4 regions of the Paenibacillus sp. FSL P2-0136 genome follow, and region 1 is predicted to be linked to each of the others. Evidence: riboswitches for the same ligand, from Rfam matches in the RefSeq annotation. Region 1 holds a riboswitch; each other region holds the start of a gene.
What was found. A riboswitch is a leader RNA that binds a small molecule or an ion and turns the genes downstream of it on or off. The one in region 1 is predicted to bind thiamine pyrophosphate.
Positions count from the first base shown of each region.

Region 1 (5,775 bases):
TAATCGAAAAACCGACCACATTAGGCTGGCGGGCACATAGCAAATAACCTCCCTACACGGGGAGGTTATACCGCCGGAGTGGTTACTTAGCTCTGGCTCTTCGCCTGCTCCTCGCGCATCCACTCTGAGAGCTGGCGCCGCATCCGGAGGAACTCCGGCGAATCGGCGATCTCTTCGCGGCGCGGACGCGGGAAGGGGACCTCCACGGTGTGGAGGACGGAGCCGGGACGCCCCGAGAAAACATAGATGCGGGTGGAGAGCAGCAGCGCCTCTTCAATGTTATGGGTGATGAACAGCACGGAACGGCGGTTCTCCTCCCACAGCTCCAGCAGCCAGCGCTGCATCTGCTCGCGGGTCAGCGCATCGAGCGCGCTGAACGGCTCGTCGAGCAGCATCAGCTCCTGCGGCGCGAGCATGGCCCGCAGGAAGGCGGCCCGCTGCTGCATGCCGCCGGACAGCATGTGCGGGTAGGCCCGCTCGAAGCCGCCGAGGCCGATCTTCGCCAGCCAGTGGCGCGCAGCCTCGCGCGCCTCCCGCTGCGGGGCGCCTTGCAGCTCGCCGCCAAGCAGGACGTTATCCAGTGTGCTGCGCCACGGGAACAGCGCGGGCTGCTGCGGCATATAGCTGATCTTGCCGCGCTGCCCGGTCACCGGGATGCCGTTCATGCGGACGGTTCCGGTATCCGGCAGCGTAAGGCCGCCGATAATATGGAACAGCGTGCTTTTGCCGCAGCCGGACGGGCCGACAATGGAGACGAATTCCTGCGGCTCCACGGTCAGGGACACCTGATTCAGCACCTGTGTCTCCCGGCGGCGGTGCTTGAACGACTTGCTGATGCCGCTGACTTCGAGCGCAGGCGGCACACTCCGTATACCCAGGCGCCCGTCTCCGTCCGCCTTCTCCAGTTCAATCCTCGTAAGCTCAGACACTTCGCGTAACCTCCTTCAGTTGACTATAAGTACTTCCGTGTTGGGATATCCTCCCGTGGCATTAAGCTTCCTTGCGCGGCTTCCAGCGCACCAGCCATCTCTCCAGGAGGGCAATGAGCGCGAATAATACGAGACTCAGCAGCACGATAATAGCGATGGCCACGAACATCCGGTCCGCACGGTAAGAGGACTTCTGCAGCAGCATATAGTAGCCGATCCCTTTGTCGGCGCCGATCCACTCGGCCACCACTGCGCCCATCACCGCATAAGTGGCGGAGATTTTGAGCCCGGAGAACAGGGAGGGCAGCGAGCCGGGAAGCTCCAGCTTGGTGAAGATCTGCCACTTGCCTGCACCTGCCATCTTCATATAATTCAGCATTACCCGGTCGCTTTGCGTCAGCCCGCCCATGGTCGCAACAGCCACAGGGAAGAAGCAGACGAGGGTGATCAGGATGATTTTGGGCAGCAGGCCGAAGCCGAACCAGATAATCAGCAGCGGGGCAAGCGCAATGGAGGGCACATTCTGGCTGAGAATCAGCAGCGGATAGAGCGCTCGCTTGACCCAGGGCAGCAGATGCAGCAGCAAGGCGGTGAGTAGGCCGATGCCTGTGCCGACCGGGAAGCCGATCAGGGTCAGCCGCAGCGTGGCGGCGGTGTGCTCCCAGATCCCGGAGGCGTTATTCTTCGTCTCACGAGCGATATCCGCGGGGCTGGGCAGCTGGTAAGCGGGGATGTCGAACAGCATGACCGATAGCTGCCATATCCCGACAAAAAAGAGGACCGCCACAAAGGGCGGCCACACTAGCTTCCAGGTGCTTCTCACGGCCGGTATTTCTCCGTCAGCTTCTCCATGCTGATGCCGCCCGGATTATGGGCGATCTTGATTTGTGAGATGACACTAGGACTGCCGGAAGCGATCAGCGCCTCATGCATATCACGCACAATATCCAGCAGCTCGGACAGCTCGCCTTCCATCGTGGTCTCCAGCGGATTCACCTGATGCTTCACGCCTGACTTTTGAATGACCTCTATAGCCTTGTCCACGTAAGGGATGGAATCCTCGTTGTTCGGTGTCTTGGGAATTACCTGAATGCTGAGCAGTGTGTTAGCCATGATCAATCATTCCTTTCAAGTTAAGTATAAGATTCCCGCCATGCGGGTTCATTATGATTCCGGCAAAAATTCATTCGTAAACGTACTCTCCGCATCCAGCGGCTTATCCAGCAGCTTCAGGCCGTACATCCAGTCGGCGTAATTCTTCCAGATCTCAAGCTTCTGCTCACCCCAGCGCGGGGCGTCGTCCTTGTATTTCGGGCTAAGCCATTTCTGACTGGCCAGCACCAGCTTGGGGTCCAGATCAGGTACAGCATCCGACAGTACCGTCGCGGCTTCTTCCGGGTTATCGATAGCGTACTGATACCCCTTGGACGTAGCCTTAAGGAAGGCCTTCACCACTTCAGGGTGCTCGGCGATCTCCTTCTCGCTGGTGGTCAGCACCGGTGTGTAGTAATCCAGCTGCGGCGCATAATCCTTAAGATAGAGCATATCCAGCGGCTCCCCGCGCAGCTCGGCTTCCACCCCGGTCCAGGCATAGAAGATCCAGGCGAAGTCAATATCCCGCTTCACGGCTGTGAAAAAGTCCGCTTCGCCGATATTCACCAGCTTCACCTTGGAGACATCCCCGCCTTCGGGGTCCATAATGGCTTTCATGGCAGCCTGCTCCGCAGGGGAGCCCCAGCCTCCGTAGGTTTTGCCTTCAAAATCCTTCGGCGTCTTAATATTGCGGTCCTTCGGAGCCGCAAAGCCCGAGGTATTATGCTGAATGATTGCAGCAATCGACACCAGCGGAACATCCTGCAGGCGGGCCAGCGTCAGCGCCTCCTGGGCGCTGATGCCGAACTGGGCTTCGCCGGAAGTGACCATTGTATCCGACCCGGCAGCGCCTGGCTGTACAATCTGTACGTCAAGACCTTCCTCAGCGTAATAGCCCAGCTCCTTGGCTGCATACAGGCCGGTATGGTTCGTGTTCGGCGTCCAGTCCAGGGCAATCTTGACCGGAGTCAGCGCCTTAGGTGCATCTGTGGGTGCGGCTGCGGTTGCATCAGGTGCGGCCGTGCTGTTCCCGGCAGCAGGTGCGCTGGCCCCCGCATTGCCGCTGTTGTTCCCGCCGCCACATCCCGCTACGGTGAGCAGCAGCATGGAACTGAGCAGCAGCATTACTGTTTTTTTGACTCCCATTTCTCTTTTTCTCTCCTTCCAGCAACCCCTGGTCTTCAGAGTTTACAGAAACCCTATTCCTGTACATCCTTAGAATCAAAAAAGCGTCCCGAAGATCGGGACGCCAGTTACTTGCGTGAGGGGAATTCAGCTTCAGTACCGCTTAAGGCACTGTGCCGAATGAAGATTCCTACGCTGGCATTATCCAGATCAGGTATAAGGGTCAGTATCTTGTGGGATACAATCTCAGCCGGCCAATTCCAGCACCCCTGGTTCTATAAAGTTCACGGGTATTGCTATGTTCTTACGGTGTATTATAGACGGCAGCTTCGACATTGTCCACCCTCTGTGTCTTAATCCCTCGTATAATGCCGCTTCTTGCGGCGGCTGCGGATGCCGTTCCAGATCTCTCTCAGCGTTAAGCCGACACTGACGGTGATCCCCGAGAAGGTTAGGAACAGAGCCAGATACTCGAACGCGGAGTACTCCAGCATTTTGCTCCAGTCGATCTGGCCCTTCAGATCCTCGATGACCTGATTCATCCCGTATATCCCGCTGATGACCGTAAATACGGTGAGCACCATCAGGAGCGTATCCCGCCGCTTGGCCTGGAATTTGTCCTGATACTGGAACAGGTCATTCAGGGTCATTTTCACCTCATCGAACAGGGCATCATTACCATACACCTTACGCAGCTGAAAAAAAATCTCCCGCCCCTGCGACTGTGAAATCAGCTCCAGGAAGTAGAATTTGGCCGAGAATTTGTTGATCAGGAAGATCAGATTCTCGATCTCGTCGTTATCGTGGTTGATGCGCAGCCGGGAGTGGAGGTTGGCGAGCTTCAGCAGCACGATTTTATGAAAAATACTCAGCAGCATTCCGTAATAATATTCGCCGTACATCTGGCTGATCAGGCCTGCGGCAATCTCCGGCTTCGCCCGGCTCACGCAGCAGAAGGTCTGCTCATTGGTCATATAGTAGGTGTCCGGCCCCCAGCGGCTATAGCAATGCTCACGGGTGTACTGCTTGATATAATCCGGATCACTTGCACTCATGTAGGGGCTGCCGTCGATGGTCAGACCATCCACCTGAGAGGCACGGTAGAGCATTTCGACACTGATCTCTTCCTCGTCCTCAGGGAGATTAACGCCGTAGAAGGCCTGCACCAGCATTCGTTCATCGACGAAGAAGGGCAGGGTCTCGAAATAATTGCCATTCGTCTCCGCAGGATCGAGATACGGCTCCAGCCCGGCTGCCAGATGCCTGAACACGAAGTCCTCCACCCGGGCAAAAGACTTCTTATGACAATGGATGAAGGTATGCTCATCCTGAACGCTTACATCCTCCAGGTTGCGGAACCGGTCGGCGAATTCGAGTACCATGCTGAAGGGGAGATTCTCCTCCTCAATAGCCACTCTTACCGTCAGGAAGCCCAGCTCGAACGGGCAGAGGAACACATCGGTCGACAGCACGCGGAAGGGAACCGTCTGAAAGGGCATTTGCAGCCCGCACAGCAGATCACTCACCCGGGAAAAGCGGCGGAAGGAATCCCTGTCCTTCTCATGCGGAAACAAGACATGGGCGGCAAAAGGAAGATAGCTGCGCTCCATTTTCTCATGGGATACACAGTGGTTCTCTCCGTAATAGGCATGCTCCAGTTCCTTGTTCTCAAGAAAAAAACGCGTAAATCCATCCTGCTGTAAACTCTCAATCAGCTCTTCATCGACCTCGGCCTTGATGGAGAAGGGGAAAATGAATTGCAGCAAGGCGGTATGCAGAGTGGGCTCGGAATGCAGTTCAGCCATGTGTGGGTTCCATCCTTATTCACAGAATATGGACCTTGTTGTATACAATTACCCGATTCTCCAGGCGGTCACGCTCAGCACGAATAACAGCGCGGCAAAAGCGGCCAAAAGTCCCGAGGTCTGGGCGATCTGCAGATGATCCATGGACCAGCCGGTCAGCAGCGGCAGCACCGCGCCGCCGATTCCGCCGGAGGCGATCATAATGCTGGGCGTGGATTCTTCCGCGCCGGGCAGCAGCTTGCTGGAGAAGACCAGCGCGATGGAGAAGATGCCGGACATGAACAGGCCAAGCAGCAGGATGATGGCAAAGGCGGCAAGCCGGTGACCGGCGAACGGGAAAATAATAAGCAGCAGCAAAGCGGCAAAGCAGCTGACGAGCACATAGATGCGGTAGGAGATCTTCTCGGCGATGACACCGGCGAACAGTCTGCCTGCCGACATGGCAAGCCAGAAGAAGGTCACCGTGAGCGCAGCCGCGGCCTCGCTCATGCCCAGCTTCGCGATGAAGATCGCCGGCATGAAATTCACCAGGCTCATCTCAGTGCCTACATAGAGAAAGAAGAACAGAATGAACAAGCCAAGCACCACCCATTGCTTGCCCTTGTAGGGCAAGGACAACCGTCTCGTAGTTCCCGCTGCCGCAGCGCGGTCAGGGCGGGCAGGCCGCTCATTCAGCGCGCTGTCCAGCGGGCCGAATCTGCTCTTCGCCCAGAAGAGCAGCGAGAGGAGGGAGAAGGCGGCAACGATCAGGAAGGCCAGCCTCCACTGCCCGGCGGCAATCAGCGGACTGGCCGCCAGAGGCATGAGCAGCGCCCCGACACCGA
Region 1 covers NZ_CP150244.1:120,167-125,941, forward strand. Annotated here, with positions in the region: gene NYE26_RS00510 (ABC transporter ATP-binding protein) at 87-872, opposite strand; gene NYE26_RS00515 (ABC transporter permease) at 991-1,752, opposite strand; gene NYE26_RS00520 (MTH1187 family thiamine-binding protein) at 1,749-2,042, opposite strand; gene NYE26_RS00525 (ABC transporter substrate-binding protein) at 2,094-3,167, opposite strand; TPP riboswitch at 3,317-3,427, opposite strand; gene NYE26_RS00530 (hypothetical protein) at 3,500-4,951, opposite strand; gene NYE26_RS00535 (MFS transporter) at 5,000-5,775, opposite strand, start outside.

Region 2 (5,775 bases), 2.9 Mb from region 1:
CTTGCCGCCTGTTCCCGGTCTTCCCGGCTCTCAATCTTCATACCTGTCAACATCTCTGCTTCTGGAAGATTGGGGGTGATGGCAAGCGAGAGAGGAAGCAGGCTTGTAATCAGCGCCTGTACTGCCTCCTGGAGCAGCAGCTGTGAGCCGCCCTTGGCGACCATGACCGGATCGATCACCAGCTTCTGCTGCCAGCCGTACTGCTGCACTTTACTGGCAACCACGCGGATAATGTCACTGCTGAACAGCATCCCTGTCTTAATGGCATCCGGCGGCAGATCACTGCCGATCGAATCTAACTGGGCTGCAACGGTCTCCGGCTCCATCGGATAGACGCCCTGGACTCCTAATGTATTTTGGGCGGTGAGTGCAGTAAGTGCAGACATGCCGTACACCCCCAGCTCCTGAAACGTCTTCAAGTCCGCCTGAATCCCGGCCCCGCCGCCGCTGTCAGAGCCGGCAATGGTCAACGCTTTGCGTATGCTAGTCATCTTGTTCTCTCCTTTGAGGTGCGCTTTCTAGGCTTCGAGCAGCTTCAGCCGTGAGCGGCTGCTGTATTGCTCCGGGGTCACTAGTGACAATTGATTCAGGAACAAGGTCTGGAAGCTGCCCGGACCTTGGGCTTCAGCCGCCTCAGCGGCAAGCTCTGCTGCCACGCCGTAGAAGGAGAGGGCCTCGGCCGCCGCCTCAAGCACCTCCCCGCCGCTTACGGCAAGAAATGCACCCACCACCGCACTGAGCAGACAGCCGGTTCCGGTTACCCGGGTCAGGATGGAATGCCCGTTGCTGGCGATATAAGTGCGCTTGCCATCTGTGATGATGTCTTCCTTGCCGGTGATAATTACGACACAGTTCAGCTTCTGCGCTGCTTTAATGGCTAGAGCTACTACATCGCCCTCGCCTGCTCCGGCATCCACGCCTTTGCTAGCCCAGCTCTCCCCGGCCACATTGGCAACCTCGGCCACATTGCCGCGCAGCGCAGTAAGCTGTAGCTCACTGAGCAGCTTAGCTGTAACATCCGTGCGGTAGGCGGTAGCACCGGCTCCAACGGGATCAAGCACGAGCGGTACATGGTGGCGGTTCGCAGCCTTTCCGGCTTCGATCATGGAAGCAATGGCAGCTTCATTCAGTGTACCGATGTTCAGCACAACCGCGCCGGACATGGCGGCGACATCCGCTACTTCTTCAATGGCATCGGCCATGAACGGCGAAGCTCCCAGGGCCAGAAGCCCATTAGCTGTGAAGTTAGCAACTACGATATTCGTGATATTATGCACCAGCGGGTTCGCCTGGCGTACTTTGGACAGATAAGACATATGAATTCCTCCTGAAAGATGTAATTAAAAATTAATAAAAGCATTCTTAACATCCACTTCGGCAGCCAGCAGACCGTTCTCGCTCAGCCACTGGTTCACCTTCTCCCATGATGCGCTGTCCTGATAGCCGAAGGGCTGGGAACCGGCATCCATCAGCGGCAGCAGGATCTCCAGACTGCGCTGCTCAATGGCTTCATCCAGCGGTGCGGTATCCTCCTGATGGGTAAGCAGCAGCTTCAGCGCTTCATCCGGGTGATCGGCTACATACTGCTGGCCTTTTCTGATGGCATCCACGAATTTGTGATAAAAGCCCTGTGAATCCTGCAGTCCCTGTTCACTGGCGACCAGCACCAGCTCATAATAATCCGGGACCCCGTAATCCACAGGATTGAAAGAGCGGACCGGATGGCCTTCCTGCTCCAGAATCAGCTGCTCATGGTTGATGAACCCGCCCATAATGCCATCCACCCGTCCGGTGGAGAGAGCAGGGATCAGCTCATAGCCGACATCCACCAGCTTGAGGGAGGAAGGGTCCCCGCCGTCGCTTTTGACCATCGTGTTCAGCATGGCTTCATACAACGGGACGGAGGAATATCCGGCTTGCTTGCCGGACAGCTCTCCCGGGCGGGTAATGCCGCTGTCTGCAGCTACCATGAGATGATTCAGCGGGTGGCGCACCAGCGCAGCAATCGACTTGATCGGAATCTGCTCCCCCCGTGCCATCAATACCTGCGGCTGGTAACTGAGTGCCAGGTCCACCTTTCCCGCAGCAACAAGCTTCAGCGCATCATTGGTATCGGCCGGCATCTGAATATCAACCTCCAGACCTTCCTCGGCGAAATAGCCTTCAGCTTCTGCCGCATACAAAAAAGAGTGGACAGCATTGGGATACCAGTCGAGCATAATCGTCAGCTTATGGACTGCGCCTTCGGCTCCAGTCCCAGCTTCAGAAGTGGCTGTAGTCCCCGCCGAAGAGCCGGAGGACGCCGGACTGTTCGTATTGGTGCAGCCTGCCAGGACGGGCAGCATACAGAGCAGCAGAGCAGACAGTAGAACGGTTGGCCTTGAAATCGCATGGTGCAGATAACGGAAATAGCGGATAGTAGTCATGAATAACGTCCTCTTTTCTTCAGAATAATCTTCTCCAGTGCGGCGACAGCCAGAAACAGCAGGATACCGAGCACGGATAACAAGACAACAGCGGCGAACATCTTGGCACTCTGGAGATTCCCTGCCATTCTGCGGCTGAAATAGCCCAGCCCCTGGCTGCCTCCAAGCCATTCCCCGATGGTTGCACCGATCACACAGTACACAGCCGACAGCTTCAGTCCGGAGAAAAAAGAGGGCAGGGCCAGCGGAACGCCCACCTTCCCGAGAATCTGCCAGCGGTTCGCGCCATATGTCAGCAGCAGCTCCCGGTAGGCGTCCGTGTTCTTGGACAAGCCGTCATAGGTGCCGATGACCACCGGGAAGAAAGCGGTCAGGAAGACAACGGCGACCTTACTCCATAGGGTGTAGCCGAACCACATGATGAACAGGGGAGAGAGCGCGATCAGCGGAACCGTCTGGCTGATGATCAGCAGCGGGTACAGCGCCTTGGCCAGCGGACTGAACAGGTGCATGGCGATTCCCAGCAGGCAGCCGCAGACCACAGACAGTGCGAAGCCCGTGAGTACCTCAAGCAGTGTAGCCGGCAGATGCACCCCGAATAACAGGCGGCGTTCCTCCAGCAAGGCCTTGCAGACCGCAGACGGAGCCGGAAGAATGAAGGGAGGAACCAGGCCCAGCCGGGCTACAGTCTCCCAGACTGCAAGCGTCAGCAGGGCGAGCAGGGAAGCCGGACCGTAATGCTGGAGCAAGCTTCTAGGAGCGGCGGTTCTCATATAGCTTCAGCTCCAATTCCTGGCGCAGGGCGGCGAACTGCGGTTGATAGTTCAGACTGTGATGGCGCGGACGGGGGAGACCGGCTGGGAATTCCTGCATCCCGCCGCCGCTGCCCGTCATTAGATAGATTCTGTCACTGAGCAGCAGAGCCTCCTCCAGATCATGGGTGATGAACAGCACCGTCTTGTCCAGCTCCGCCCATAACTCGAGCAGCCAGCGCTGCAGTGAGCGCTTGGTAATGGCATCGAGCGCCCCGAACGGCTCATCGAGCAGCAGCAGGTCATTCCCCGCCGCCACGGTGCGGAGGACCGCCACGCGCTGGCGCATCCCGCCGGACAGCTCCTGGGGATAAGCCCCTTCGGTTCCCTCTAGGCCGAAGCGTTGCAGCAGGGTAAGAATCTCGGCCACGGCGGCCGCTTTGGGACGGCTGCGCTTGAGTTCCCAGGGCAGCAGACAGTTGTCCAGCACGGTCCGCCAAGGCAGGAGAAGATCCTGCTGCGGCATGTAGGCCACACTGCCCAGCCTCTTCGCTGCTGTAGCGGACTCGGCTCCGTTCAGCGTAATCCTGCCGTTGTCCGGCTCCAGCAGGCCGGCGATGATTTTGAACAAGGTGCTTTTGCCGCATCCGCTTCCGCCTACGACAGAAATGAATTCGCCGCGCTGCACATTCATGGATAGCTCTGAGAAGACGGGTGTCCGGGACGAACCGGTCCCGAAAGCATAGGATAGATTGCTAATGTTGATCATAAGACTATGTACAAGCCTCCCCGGATTGAAATAGAACCTGCGCGGAGCACAAAAAAGCCCCATTCATTCCCGGAGGCAATGAATGGGGCGGAAGGTACAGTCGGCTGCGGCCCTGTGACGGGAACCACTGATACATTCTGCTCCACTTCCCTCCGCTGGTATGATCCAGATCAGGTTCAAAGGGTCCGGAGCTTAAGCTCCGTCTCAGTCGGCCGACTCCCCTAGTGAATTAACAGGTGTTATTGAATTCGTAATTGCTACTTAATATACCACAAATTCCCCTCTTGTAAAGAGCAGGCGGTCAGCGCTTCGCCAGACCGGTCACGAACAAGGTGACGATGCCCCGGGAGATGTCCAGCTTGGAGGAGTGGTGCCGCTTCTGCTCATACAGGTACAGATCAGGGCTGAGAACAGAGATTAAGGCCGTGGCCGCAAAGACAGGATCAATGTCAATAATCTCATCGCCCTCCGCAGCACGCTGCAGCAGCTCTGTCATCATCACCCCCAGCCGCTGAAAAAAAGGATGCTCAAACTGGGTCAGCTGCTTCTTACCTGTGAACTCGGCTTTGATCATATTCAGCAGCTCGGCATACTGCTCAATGAAATCGGCAATCTGCTCAATGCTGCTCTGCAGCTGAGCGAGAGCCGGAGCTTCACCGGCACTGGCAGCCACCTGCTGCTCCAGCCCGGACAGGAATTGATCTGCGCTGCCCTTCAGCAGTGCAGAACAGATCTCACCCTTGTCCGTGAAGCGGCGGTACAGGGAGCCTTGTCCTATGCCTGCCCGCTTGGCAATGCTGTACATGCTGACTGCCTCAAGTCCGCTCTCGGTGAACAACTGGCGTGCAGCTTCAAGAATCCGCTGTACATAAGGATCGGCGGACTCGGACGGAGCGGATTCTTTGGCTTGCGGAGCTGAGCGCGGGAGCTGTGCAGCATCGGTGTCTGGCTTTTTCATGAGAACCCCTTTCAGAAATAAATCAGCGATTTACAGAAAAATAAATAAAAGAATTGACACAACGGACAATTGTCCGTAGACTATGAATTGCACTTACGGACAGTTGTCCGTTCACTCATTATATAGAACAATCTGCCCGCAGGTCAATGTAGAACGCGGACAGCTCAGGAGGAGAAGAGACATGGATCAGACCTTGAAGCAGGAAGCCGATTTCCGGCTGTCCAGCATTCTGGTTCCGCTGCTGGCCATTATTGCCGGAGTATTTATGGTTGTGCTGGACAGTACGGCGATGAATGTAGCCTTGTCCAGGCTGGTGGTGGATTTCAAGACGGACCTGCATACGCTGCAGTGGGTAGTTACCGGATATATGCTGGCTCAGGCTTCAGTTATTCCGCTGTCAGGCTGGCTGTCTGACCGGTTCGGGGCCAAGACGGTCTTCCTGACGGCGGTAATTGTGTTTACGATAGGCTCGATTCTGTGCGCTACACCAAGCAGCGCCGAATGGCTGATTGTTTTCCGGGTCATTCAGGGACTAGGCGGCGGCTGTGTGCTCCCTGTCGGGATGGCCTATGTGTACAGACTGGCCCCCAAAAGTAAGGTTGGCGTTGTCATGGGGATTATGGGCATTCCCGTCCTGTTCGCACCCGCTATTGGTCCGGTATTGTCGGGCTGGCTGGTTGAATACCATTCCTGGCGCTGGATCTTCCTCATTAATATTCCGATTGGCATCATTGCTGTGCTGATCGGACTGCGCAAGCTGCCGAATGCGGCAAAGAACAGCGTGCCCGGCATGGATAAGCTCGGTATGGTTCTTGGACCGCTGGCTTTTGCTTCGTTAACCTACGGGGTTAGCCAGGGCGCGCAGAGCTG
Region 2 covers NZ_CP150244.1:3,012,931-3,018,705, forward strand. Annotated here, with positions in the region: gene thiD (bifunctional hydroxymethylpyrimidine kinase/phosphomethylpyrimidine kinase) at 1-491, opposite strand, end outside; gene thiM (hydroxyethylthiazole kinase) at 519-1,322, opposite strand; gene NYE26_RS12515 (ABC transporter substrate-binding protein) at 1,341-2,426, opposite strand; gene NYE26_RS12520 (ABC transporter permease) at 2,423-3,199, opposite strand; gene NYE26_RS12525 (ABC transporter ATP-binding protein) at 3,180-3,947, opposite strand; TPP riboswitch at 4,078-4,180, opposite strand; gene NYE26_RS12530 (TetR/AcrR family transcriptional regulator) at 4,249-4,905, opposite strand; gene NYE26_RS12535 (DHA2 family efflux MFS transporter permease subunit) at 5,087-5,775, shown strand, end outside.
Region 2: another riboswitch for thiamine pyrophosphate. It lies ahead of NYE26_RS12525 (ABC transporter ATP-binding protein); the one in region 1 lies ahead of NYE26_RS00525 (ABC transporter substrate-binding protein).

Region 3 (5,775 bases), 330 kb from region 1:
ATCATGCGAAATCCGCATGCTGCAGAATTTAGGGCCGCACATCGAGCAGAAATGCGCCTGCTTTGCCCCCTCCGCAGGCAGGGTCTCATCATGATACGCCTGCGCCCTTTCCGGGTCCAGGGAGAGATGAAACTGGTCGCGCCAGCGGAACTCGAACCGCGCCTTGGACAGCGCGTTGTCCCGGTCCTGCGCACCCGGATGTCCCTTGGCGAGGTCTGCGGCATGTGCAGCAATTTTGTAGGTAATGACTCCTTCGCGCACATCATTCTTGTCAGGCAGGCCTAAATGCTCCTTAGGTGTAACGTAACACAGCATTGCCGTTCCAAGCCCCCCGATTATCGCTGCCCCGATGGCCGACGTGATGTGATCATAGCCGGGTGCAATATCCGTAGTTAGCGGACCGAGGGTGTAGAAAGGGGCTTCGTGGCAAATCTCAAGCTGCTTGTCCATATTCTCCTTGATCTTGTGCATTGGCACATGGCCCGGACCTTCTACCATAACCTGAACATCGTGCTTCCAGGCAAGCGCCGTCAGCTCTCCCAGCGTCTCCAACTCGGCGAACTGTGCTTCGTCATTGGCATCGGCGATAGAGCCGGGACGCAGGCCATCCCCCAGCGAGAAGGCCACATCATACGTCTTCATAATCTCACATATGTCTTCGAAGTGTGTGTACAGAAAGTTCTCCTGCTGATGAGCCAGGCACCAGGCAGCCATAATCGATCCGCCCCGGGATACGATGCCGGTCATTCTCCGGGCAGTGAGCGGAATATAGCGCCGCAGCACCCCGGCATGAATGGTGAAGTAATCCACCCCCTGCTCCGCCTGCTCAATCAGCGTGTCGCGATAGAGCTCCCAGGTTAAGTCCTCGGCTATACCGCTCACCTTCTCCAGCGCCTGGTATATGGGCACTGTCCCGACCGGCACAGGAGAATTGCGGATAATCCACTCCCGGGTGGTATGGATCTTAGAGCCGGTGGAGAGATCCATGATGGTATCAGCCCCCCAACGGGTCGCCCACCGCATCTTCTCCACCTCCTCTTCAATAGAAGAAGTGACCGCCGAATTTCCGATGTTGGCATTGATCTTCACCAGGAAGTTACGGCCGATAATCATCGGCTCACTCTCCGGGTGATTGATATTGGCCGGAATAATAGCACGGCCCGCAGCCACCTCATCCCTTACGAACTCCGGCCGGATATTCTCCCGGATCGCAATATACTCCATTTCCGGTGTGATGATCCCTTGCCTTGCATAATGCAGCTGGGTCACATTGCCGCCTGCATAGGCCCGCCTCGGATTCCTGCGCAGTCCTGGATAAGCTTCTGCGGCAGCCCCCTCTCTGCGAATTCCGTTATCCTCCGGCCGGACGGCTCTTCCGGTGTACTCCTCCGAATCGCCACGCTCCGCGATCCAGCTTGAACGGTGCGGCGGCAGCCCCCTCCGAATATCCGTCTCCTCCGCGGCATCCGTGTACATACCGCTTGTGTCATAGACACGCAGCGGAGCATTTTCCTCTTCCCCGGCAACGCCTTCGGTTCTGCTAAGGCTGATCTCCCGCATTGGCACCCGGATATCCGGGCGTGAGCCCTCCACATACACTTTACGGCTTGCGGGGAATCCCGAAAGATCCACCTCTTCGTTTTTACCCATTCCTGTCATTTCAATCTCCTCCTCTTCGCTCTGTACACTCATCAGATAAGAGGTCACGCAGCAGATTGAGCTGAAGAATCTATTGATTCCTGCAAGTCAAAAAGCCGCTCCACCTGGAGCGGCTTTATTAAAGGAACAGCCAAATAAAGACTGTATTCAAAAAAGGTCCGACTCCACTTTCCTACGCTGGTATGATCCAGATCAGGTTCAAGGGTCCGGAAATTCAATTTTCCCGTCTCAGCCTATTCAGGCTCCCCTAGTGGGTATCTTATCTAATTAAATACATTTTACCTGTATGGGTAATTCTTGTAAACCCGTTATTTGTCCAGCGATTCGCTCCAGTCGTGCACCATCGTGCCTTCCAGGAACTTCTCGGCATCCATAGCGGCCATACAACCGGTTCCCGCTGCCGATATCGCTTGACGGTAACGGGTATCCTGTACATCGCCACAGGCGAATACACCCGGGATGTTGGTCTCGGTGGTACCCGGGTTGACCACAATATAGCCATTCTCATCCGTATTGATCTGCCCGCCCAAGAAGGCTGTGTTCGGTGTGTGTCCAATCGCTACGAACACGCCGTCTGCCTCCACCAATTCTGTCAGACCTGTCTCATTGTTAAGCACCGTAAGGCCCTTCACTCCGGTCTCTCCTACCGTTACTTCAACCGGTGTGCGGTTCAAGGCCCAGGTTACCTTGCTGTTGTCACGCGCCCGGTCCTGCATGATCTTCGAGGCCCGCAGCTCGGGACGGCGGTGAACCAGCGTTACGCTGGATGCAAAGCGGGTCAGGAAGCTGGCTTCCTCCATGGCGGAGTCTCCGCCGCCGACGACGACAATCTTTTTATTACGGAAAAAGAAGCCGTCACAGGTCGCACAGGTGCTGACCCCGCGTCCCACATTCTCCTGCTCGCCCGGAATGCCCAGATATCTTGCAGAGGCCCCGGTTGAAATAATAACCGACTCCGCTTCCAGTACACCCATTCCGTCCACTGTTACCTTGAACGGACGCTGTGAGAAGTCCACCGACTCCACCCAGCCATTCTTGAATTCAGCGCCGAAGCGTTCCGCCTGCTTGCGCATATTGTCCATCAGGTCCGGACCCAGAATCCCTTCAGGGAAGCCTGGAAAGTTCTCCACTTCTGTCGTCGTTGTCAGTTGTCCCCCCGGCTGCAAGCCTTCAATGACCAGCGGGCTCAGGTTCGCACGCGCCAGATAAATCGCGGCAGTCAGCCCGGCCGGGCCTGTTCCGATTACAATCGTTTTGTACATTACATTGGCCTCCTTACAAGTAGGTGTTCTTACAACAGCAATTGCTTCAAATACGGGTAGTGGACGGCGATAAGCCGCCGGTTCCGGGCAGCATCCCCTTGGGTCCGGGAGCAGCCGCAGGCTCCTGCTCTTCGCCGGGCGAGCCACCGGCTTCATTCAGGTTCTCCCCGATCAACCGCTGAAGGCTGAACAATGCCGCCTCCTGCAGGCGGTCCTCCTGCAGCGGCTCCTGCTCCAGAACTCCGCGCAGTACCTCGGACATCTCCTCGTCCTCAATCCAGCGGAGAGCCTCGGTCACCTGAAGCTTCGTAGCGGAATCGCCGTAGCGCAGCGCCCAGAAGAACGAGGCGCGCAGCAGCGGATTATTCCGCACTTCTTCAGTGAATCTGCCCGTATTGCCCTTCCACTGCTTCAGCTGCTCCTGGAAGGGCAGCTGATAGTTATAGCTGACAGCAGGCATAGGGTGCCCTTCTGCCCGGGCCTGCTGGAGCTGGGACAGGAAGAACGCCGGGACAGCGGAAGCAGGGTCCAGCTTGGCTGCCTGTCTCCAGCAGCGCAGCGCCTCATCATGTTTTCCGCTATTGCTTGCCGCCGCAGCACAGTAATGATACAGCCCGGCGTCTCCGGCGACCTCCTCGTCCTTCAGCAGACGGCGGAAATGGCTGTAAGCGGCAGCGTGCCGGCCCAGGATACCCATGGTTGTAGCCATTTTGAATACATGCTCCTGATGGAACGGCACCGTTGCTTCAAGCATACCGAGCAGCGTTTCAAGCTGTTCCTTATCTCCTGCATACTGCAGGAAGATGGCCATATTGCACAGAGCGTGCAGATTGCCGGGGTCTTGCTTCAGCACCTCATTCAGACATTCCTTCGCCTTGGCGAACCGGCCCATATAGAAATGAGCTAGTGCCAGATTATTATGCGCAGCCAAAAAATCCGGGGTACCCGCAGTGATCTCCTCCAGCAGCTCTACAGCCTGAGGGAACTTCCCCTCCTCCAGCAGACTCCGCGCCCGGTCATGCTCTACGACTCCCTCACGGCTGCGGATACGCACCAGCGGAGCAGGCCGGTTCAGCTCATATTGCAGCAGCTCCATCAGCTCTTCGGATTCGGTCATGAACTCGCCGTTAGCATCCTCTTCCAAGTAAGTGACCAGCGAGCGCTCCGCCTCTTCAAAGCTTTCCATATTGGCGAAGTTATTAGCCATGTAGAAATGGCATTCTGTCATAGCGGGGTCGATTTTCTCCAGAACATGGATAAGAATCTCGTTAGATGCGGTATAATTGCCCATCTCAGATAATATACCCGCCATATTGCAATGATTCACCGGATTATCCGGCTCATATTCAACAGCTTTGCGAAAATTTCTTAATGCCTTATCATATTGAAAGCGGTCCAGCGACCGAACGGCTCTTTCAAAGAAAAAATTGGCATCCAGAGTGACCGGAATGACATTACTGTGCTCCGCGGTATTCTCTGAAGTTCTCTCTATCATGGAAGCAAGGCACCTCCCTTGTTTCAGCTTCCCTAGCCTTACCTGTTCGTTTCCATTTATGGTCTCGGCTGTCTTCTTCACACAGTATACCACATGTGGCAACGAGATTCTCAAGTCTCAGAGAGAGAGCTAACGGGAGGGAAAAGCTCAAAAAAAGACGCGGGAGTTAAATCCCCGCGTCTCTGAACAGCTTATCTATGGAACCGCCCTCGATGATAATACGCGTGGCCTCAGCCAGCATGGGAGCTACCGAGAGCACTGCGAATCTGCTGGAATGCTCGTCCGGCAGGGCAATCGAATCGGTAATGACAATCTCGTCGATATTGGGATGATCCATCCGCTCAAGCGCATCCCCGGAGAACAGTCCGTGCGTAGCACAGACGATACTGTTCCGGGCACCCCGCTCCTTCAGGCCCTCCACCACATTGACGATTGTGGTTCCGGTATCTATAAGATCCTCTATAATGATTGGCGTCCTGCCTTCCACATCACCAATGACATGCGTAATCACCGATTCATTATGCGCCGGACGCTTCTTAATCATGATGGCGAACGGCGAATCCAGCCGGCTGGCCAGCTTCTCCGCCATGGACGCCCGTCCCGCATCCGGGGAGACCACGACCAGATCGGTAAGCCCCTTCACCTTCAGATAACCGCTAATCAGATCAAGCGCCGTCAGATGATCGACCGGGATATTGAAGAATCCCTGTATGGCTGCGGCATGCAGATCAATCGTAATTACTCGCGTTGCACCGGCGGTGGTCAGCACATCGGCAACCATTTTGGCCGAGATCGGCTCACGTGGTGCGGACTTACGCTCCTGCCGGGCGTACCCGTAATAGGGAACGATAATGTTCACCGTTCTGGCCGATGCGCGCTTGGCGGCATCAATCATGACCAGCAGCTCTACAAACAGCTCGTTAATCGGATGAGCCAGGGATTGCACCAAAAATACGTCGCAGTTCCGGATGCTCTCTTCATAATGCACATAAATCTCGCCGCTTTTGAAACGGGTCAGCTTAATCTGGCCAAGCGGCGCACCAAGGCGCTCCGCAATATCAGCGGCAAGCTTCGGATTCGACGAACCGGAAAAAATCCGTAATTGATGATGCATAGTACCCTCCTGGGATTATAAATTTATACGCTGAACGGAACAGATGTACGGCGGCGTCCTTCAAAGACGGACAGTTCGCGGAAGCCGGTGCGCCAGAGCATGTCCCGGGCCTCTGTTAAGCCGTCTCCCAGCTTCATGGGATCATGCGCATCAGAGCCAACCGTGAGCGGAATGCCCAGCGCAAGCGCCTGGACGAGCACATGCTCTGCCGGGAACATCTCGGCGCACGGCTTGGACAGCCCGGA
Region 3 covers NZ_CP150244.1:7,449,323-7,455,097, reverse strand. Annotated here, with positions in the region: gene thiC (phosphomethylpyrimidine synthase ThiC) at 1-1,659, opposite strand, end outside; TPP riboswitch at 1,812-1,918, opposite strand; gene trxB (thioredoxin-disulfide reductase) at 1,968-2,921, opposite strand; gene NYE26_RS32070 (tetratricopeptide repeat protein) at 2,968-4,416, opposite strand; gene NYE26_RS32065 (ribose-phosphate pyrophosphokinase) at 4,583-5,530, opposite strand; gene hisJ (histidinol-phosphatase HisJ) at 5,554-5,775, opposite strand, start outside.
Region 3: another riboswitch for thiamine pyrophosphate. It lies ahead of thiC (phosphomethylpyrimidine synthase ThiC); the one in region 1 lies ahead of NYE26_RS00525 (ABC transporter substrate-binding protein).

Region 4 (5,775 bases), 1.9 Mb from region 1:
TGGAGACCTGGTCCTGGAGGAAGGAATCGGCAACGGAGAGGTGAACTTGGACAGTGTTGAAGTACTAGGCAAGGTCATCATACAGGGAAGCGGAGATCCCTCAGTGCAGCTCAAGAACACAACCATGAACCAAGTGATTGTGCAGAAAAATAGTGGAACTGCCCGCCTGGTCACCGAAGGTACAGCCTGGGTGAAGGCATTGTCGGTACAGTCCGGTGTAAATCTGGAAGAGGGGGAGGGTACCGGAGACGGGTTCACAGATATTGATCTGCCATCCGGCCTTGCAGCCGGGATCGTAGTGACGCTTAACGGCAATTTCGGAGATGTGAACATTGAAGCCAAAGGACCCGTCCTCCACCTGCAAAAAGGCTCCATACGCACGCTTAAGACCGCTGCCACTGCAACAGGGGTTAAGATAGAGCTGGATGAAGGGACAACGGTGACGCAGGCGATTCTAAATACGTCAACGAAGGTTACGGGTGCGGGTAAGGTTCAGGATGCAATTGTGAAGGAAGATGAATAGAGTTCTGGAAATAAGGCCGCTATCCCAAGGAGTGAGGTCTTGTCATGAGGGGCGATGTACTGCTATGAAGAGATATCGACCCGATTTATGCGAAAACAAACATGTCTTTCAAGGCACAGCTCCAGCATGAAAATGAGCAACGTGCCTAAAAACAGAATACAGCATCGTTCCCCGGTCTATCTCTATATCCCGTTTCGCCCCAGGTACTCCCGGTCCAGTATCGCGTAAAAGTATTGGTTCACCCACTGGTCATTCCAGTGTATTTCTTCCCGGAATACGCCCTCGCGGACCATGCCTAGCCTATCCAGCACCTTGATGGATGCGGTATTGTATTCATTGCACATAGCCACGACTCTATGGGCCTTCCATTCTTCAAAAGCAAGCTTCAAGGCCAGCTGCGCCGCCTCGGTGCCGTAGCCTTGCCCCCGGTATTCAGGGAACAGGCTGTAGCCCAACTCCCAGCTCTCGCGCTCTTTTACATACCAATGTATACTCAGTTCCCCTACAGGGGTTGCTTCGGGAGTGGCTAGCCTGATCAGGAATTGTCTATGCCAGTCGCTCTGGATTCGTTCCGCCACAGTCTTCCGGACTGCCTCCTTGTCGGTTGGAATCATATCCTCGAAGGGCCAGAGTGAAGCGCTCATTTCCAGATCTGTGATGAAATCGATATCGTCCGGGGTGACCGGAGATAAGGTGATTCTTGCATTCATTGTGCGATACCCTCCTGCTAGTATGATTTCGATACGATCTTGCCGTGGTTCCTCACAAAGTATAGGACATTCCCCTTAGCGGATATAGATAATATTCTTTTTGGAAACGTTCGTTCCTTACCGTACTACCGTTCCGATATAGGCACCGTTGAATGAAGATTGGCTGTTTGGGCGGCTGCCAAGTGTGGTAAGTAACATAACGTACAGTCAAGCAGGCACACTGCCTGATGCATAAACACCAGACCTTAAGCCATGCTAACATGATTAATCAACAATACTGTGGACAGCGAAAGGAGAATGGATTATGCCAGACACTAACAAACAACCTGTCAAAACTCTGCCCCCGCAGGTACAGGATCAGCGCCCGGGAATTGAGAGTGAGATGAACCCGCTCCCGGAGTTTGAGACACCGGCGTACAAGGCAGCAGGCAAGCTGCTGGGCAAGGCTGCGCTCATTACCGGAGGCGACAGCGGGATCGGGCGTGCGGTTGCCGTTCATTTTGCCAAGGAGGGCGCGGATGTGGTGATCTCCTACTTGAACGAGCATGAGGATGCGGAAGAGACCAAGCGCCAGGTTGAGCAGGAGGGCAGAACGTGTATTCTGATCGCCGGAGATATCGGGGACGAATGCTTCTGTCAGAGCTTGATACGTCAAACCGTTGAAGGACTCGGCAAGCTTGACATCCTGATTAACAATGCGGCGGAGCAGCATCCGCAGGACCATATTGAGGACATTACAGCGGAGCAGCTGGAGCGTACGTTCCGGACGAATATTTTCTCCATGTTCTACCTGACGAAGGCAGCTATGCCTCATCTTAAAAAAGGCGCTACGATCATTAACACGACCTCCATCACGGCGTATCGCGGCAGCCCGCAGCTGCTGGACTATTCGTCCACCAAAGGAGCCATTCTCAGCTTCACTCGTTCGCTGTCAATGAATCTGGCCGATAAGGGCATCCGCGTGAACGCAGTAGCGCCCGGACCGATCTGGACCCCGCTGATTCCGTCAACCTTTGACGCGAAGAAGGTCAGTGAGTTCGGCGGCACCCAGCCGATGAAGCGCCCGGGGCAGCCTGAAGAGCTGGCACCGGCGTATGTATACCTGGCCTCGGACGATTCCTCCTATGTGAGCGGACAGGTGATGCATGTGAACGGCGGTGAGGTTGTCAACGGATAATGGGTGCAGAATAAGATCTGGATGCAGATTCTTTAATCGGCATCTTCAGAAATCGTGTGCAACATATAAATTCTATTTTTAAAAAGCCTAACCGCTTGCCGGTAGGCTTTTTTTCAGCGCTTGTAACTATTACAATATAATTCCGTCTATTTAGATAATTTGATATGAATAGGGGATTGGGATGCTTAGAAAAAAAGGATTCATTCTATCTGCAGCGGGGATTTTAGTTTTTCTGGTAGTGTTCATTTATTTGACTCCTTTTGCAGGAAGACTTGTGGCAAATACAAGATTGGAAGGAAATGCAAAAAGCATTGGGGTTAGAATTACACAGGAATCGCCGCCGCTACCCCTTGTTACTTCCGGGAAAACCCAAATTCCGGTTACCCAAGGCAGCTATTGCTGGGGAAAATTAGGATGTGCGGATTATGCAGGAGGACAATCCATGGTACAGGGGGTTACTCCCACTGCTATAGCCCCTGAGGGGGGGATCAATGTTGCTTTTACTTATAAACCGGCACCCGGCGGGTTAACCGTTCAGCAATTTGTCGATGATAAAGAAGTGCAAATTCCATTGAAGAACGGCTCTTTTAATGCTCCAAAAGAACAAGGCGTTTATTACTACGGCATATCAGCATTCTGGACATCCGAGGATGGTAAATTTTCAGAAGGGAGTTCATCCGTGGCTTTTGTAATTGAAGTAAAATCTACGAAAGAATAGCTCTAACAGGAATTATATGCTAATATACAAAAAGCAAGGCCAAACAATAGCATAGAACGATCACTAGGGGAGCCGCAAGGCTGAGACGGGCGTATCTGCTCGGACCCTTTGAACCTGATCTGGGTTATACCAGCGTAGGGAAGTGGAGAACGAATATTGCAGCGGGGGTATACGGCTAATACCGGTATTCCTGTTTCTATTCCAGACTGCTTCCTTATGGGGGCGGTCTTTTTTGTGTTTGGAGGTAGGGATCAGCGTAGTGCTGAGGAGAGGAAGGTGGACGTGTTGCACGAAATTCATGTCATCTCAGACGGACGGCTCCACCCTGAGAAGCTTGCGGAGCTGGCTGCGGCGGTACATCCCATGGTGGATTATATCCATCTCCGGGAAAAAGCCATGTCCGCCCGCGAACTGCTGGCGGCGGCGCAGCAGATGCTTCAGGCCGGGGTTCCGCCTTCGAAGCTGGTCATAAATGACCGGATCGATGTTGCCTTGGCCGCTGGGGCAGGCGGTGTACAGTTGGCCTGGCATAGCCTTCCGCCAGCCGCAGCACGCGGGCTTGCACCGGGCCTGCGGATCGGCAGATCGGTACACTCGCAGGAAGAGGCTGCGGAGGCTGGAAGGCAAGGAGCAGACTTCTGCCTCTACGGGCATGTTTTCCCGACAGCTTGCAAGTCGGGGCAGCAGGCACGGGGACTTGCGCAACTGGCCGAGGCTGTCCGCTGGAGCCGCATCCCGCTGATTGCGCTTGGAGGGATTACCCCGGGTAATGCCGGAGCGGTGCTGGCCCAAGGGGCGGCTGGCATTGCTGTCATGTCGGGGATCTGCGGAGCCCCGGACCCGGTGGCAGCGGCCATGGCGTACAGGGAAGCGGTCCACAGGGACAGGGCAGCGGAGCTGGCTGAAGCGCTGGATATGGCTCAAACACAGGGCACAGCAGGAGGTGAACAGGCATGAATGTGACCGTTAACGGAAAGAGGCAAAGAATCGAAGAGAGCTGCCGGACACTGGAGGATCTGCTCTCCCGGCCCGAGTGGGCCGGTAAGCTGGTGATTGTCGAACTGAATGGTGAGCTTGCTGGCAGAGAGGTTTACGGAGAGACACTGCTCAGTGAGGGGGACCGGGTGGAGCTGGTTCATTTTGTAGGCGGAGGCTGAACACGAAGACTTATCCCAGGAGGCGTTAACATGCAAGATCCATTGATGATTGGCGGAGTGACTCTAACCAGCAGACTGTTCATTGGTACCGGAAAATACAGCCGCAACACCCTCATTCCCGAGGTGATTACGCGATCAGGCTCACAGGTCATTACCGTTGCTCTGCGCCGGGTGGACCCGGAGAGCAGTGACAATATTGTCAGCCATATTCCTTCCCATATGACCTTACTGCCTAATACCTCCGGTGCGCGCACCGCAGAGGAAGCAGTACGGATTGCCCGGCTGGCGAGATCGGCGGGGCTGGGGAACTGGGTGAAGATTGAGGTCATCAACGACCAGAAATATTTGCTGCCGGATAATACCGAGACCATCCGGGCGACCGAGATCCTTGCAGCAGAGGGCTTCGTGGTGCTTCCGTATATGAGTCCTGACCTGTCCGCCGCCCTGCGGTTGAAAGCAGCGGGGGCTGCGGCCGTGATGCCGCTGGGAGCGCCGATCGGGTCCAACCGCGGACTGCAGACCAAGGAACTGATCCGGATTCTGATCTCCGAGACGAATCTGCCGGTGATCGTGGATGCCGGAATCGGCAGACCGTCCGAGGCGGCTGAGGCGATGGAGATGGGGGCCGCAGCGGTGCTGCTTAATACAGCGATTGCCACCGCCTCGGATCCGCTGCTGATGGCAGAAGCCTTCCGTGACGCGGTAGCCGCAGGGCGCAAGGCTTATCTCGCCGGACTGGGGCCTGTGGAAGAGACGGCGGCAGCCTCTTCACCGTTGACCGGGTTCTTGGCCTGACAGATGGAATAGGAAGGAGAGAACGGTTATGAGCTTTTATGAGACGATGACCCGGCTGGAGCAGCTTCCTTACGGGACGCTATGGAGCCGGTATACGGCAGAGGATGTGAAGCGTGCGCTTCGTGCAGAGCGGGTGGATGAAGAGGGGCTGATGGCACTGTTGTCACCGGCAGCGGAGCCTTATCTGGAGGAGATGGCGCAGAAGGCGCACCGCTTAACGCGTACGCATTTCGGCCATGTGATGCAACTGTTTACACCGATGTACCTGGCTGATTATTGCGTGAATCACTGCACGTATTGCAGCTTCAGTTCTATTTATGATTTTCCGCGCAAAAAACTGACGCTGGAGCAGGTCGCCCGGGAAGCGGAGACCATCGCAGCCACAGGCCTGCGCCACATTCTGATTCTGACCGGAGAATCCCGCAGGGACAGTCCGGCCGGTTATGTGAGGGACTGCGTGAATGTGCTGCGCCGCTATTTTGCCTCCGTCAGCATTGAAGTGAATCCGCTCTCGACAGCAGAATATGCTGAGCTCAGAGAAGCTGGCGTGGACGGTCTGACGCTCTATCAGGAGGTCTACCATCAGGAAACTTATCGTGCGCTGCATGTAAAAGGACCCAAACGCGTCTACCGCAACCGTCTGGACGCTCCCGAACGGGGCTGTCAAGCCGGGTTCCGTTCGGTGAATATCGGAG
Region 4 covers NZ_CP150244.1:2,055,192-2,060,966, forward strand. Annotated here, with positions in the region: gene NYE26_RS08525 (S-layer homology domain-containing protein) at 1-523, shown strand, start outside; gene NYE26_RS08530 (GNAT family protein) at 706-1,233, opposite strand; gene NYE26_RS08535 (SDR family oxidoreductase) at 1,538-2,410, shown strand; gene NYE26_RS08540 (hypothetical protein) at 2,592-3,128, shown strand; TPP riboswitch at 3,184-3,286, shown strand; gene NYE26_RS08545 (thiamine phosphate synthase) at 3,405-4,085, shown strand; gene thiS (sulfur carrier protein ThiS) at 4,082-4,285, shown strand; gene NYE26_RS08555 (thiazole synthase) at 4,316-5,080, shown strand; gene thiH (2-iminoacetate synthase ThiH) at 5,109-5,775, shown strand, end outside.
Region 4: another riboswitch for thiamine pyrophosphate. It lies ahead of NYE26_RS08545 (thiamine phosphate synthase); the one in region 1 lies ahead of NYE26_RS00525 (ABC transporter substrate-binding protein).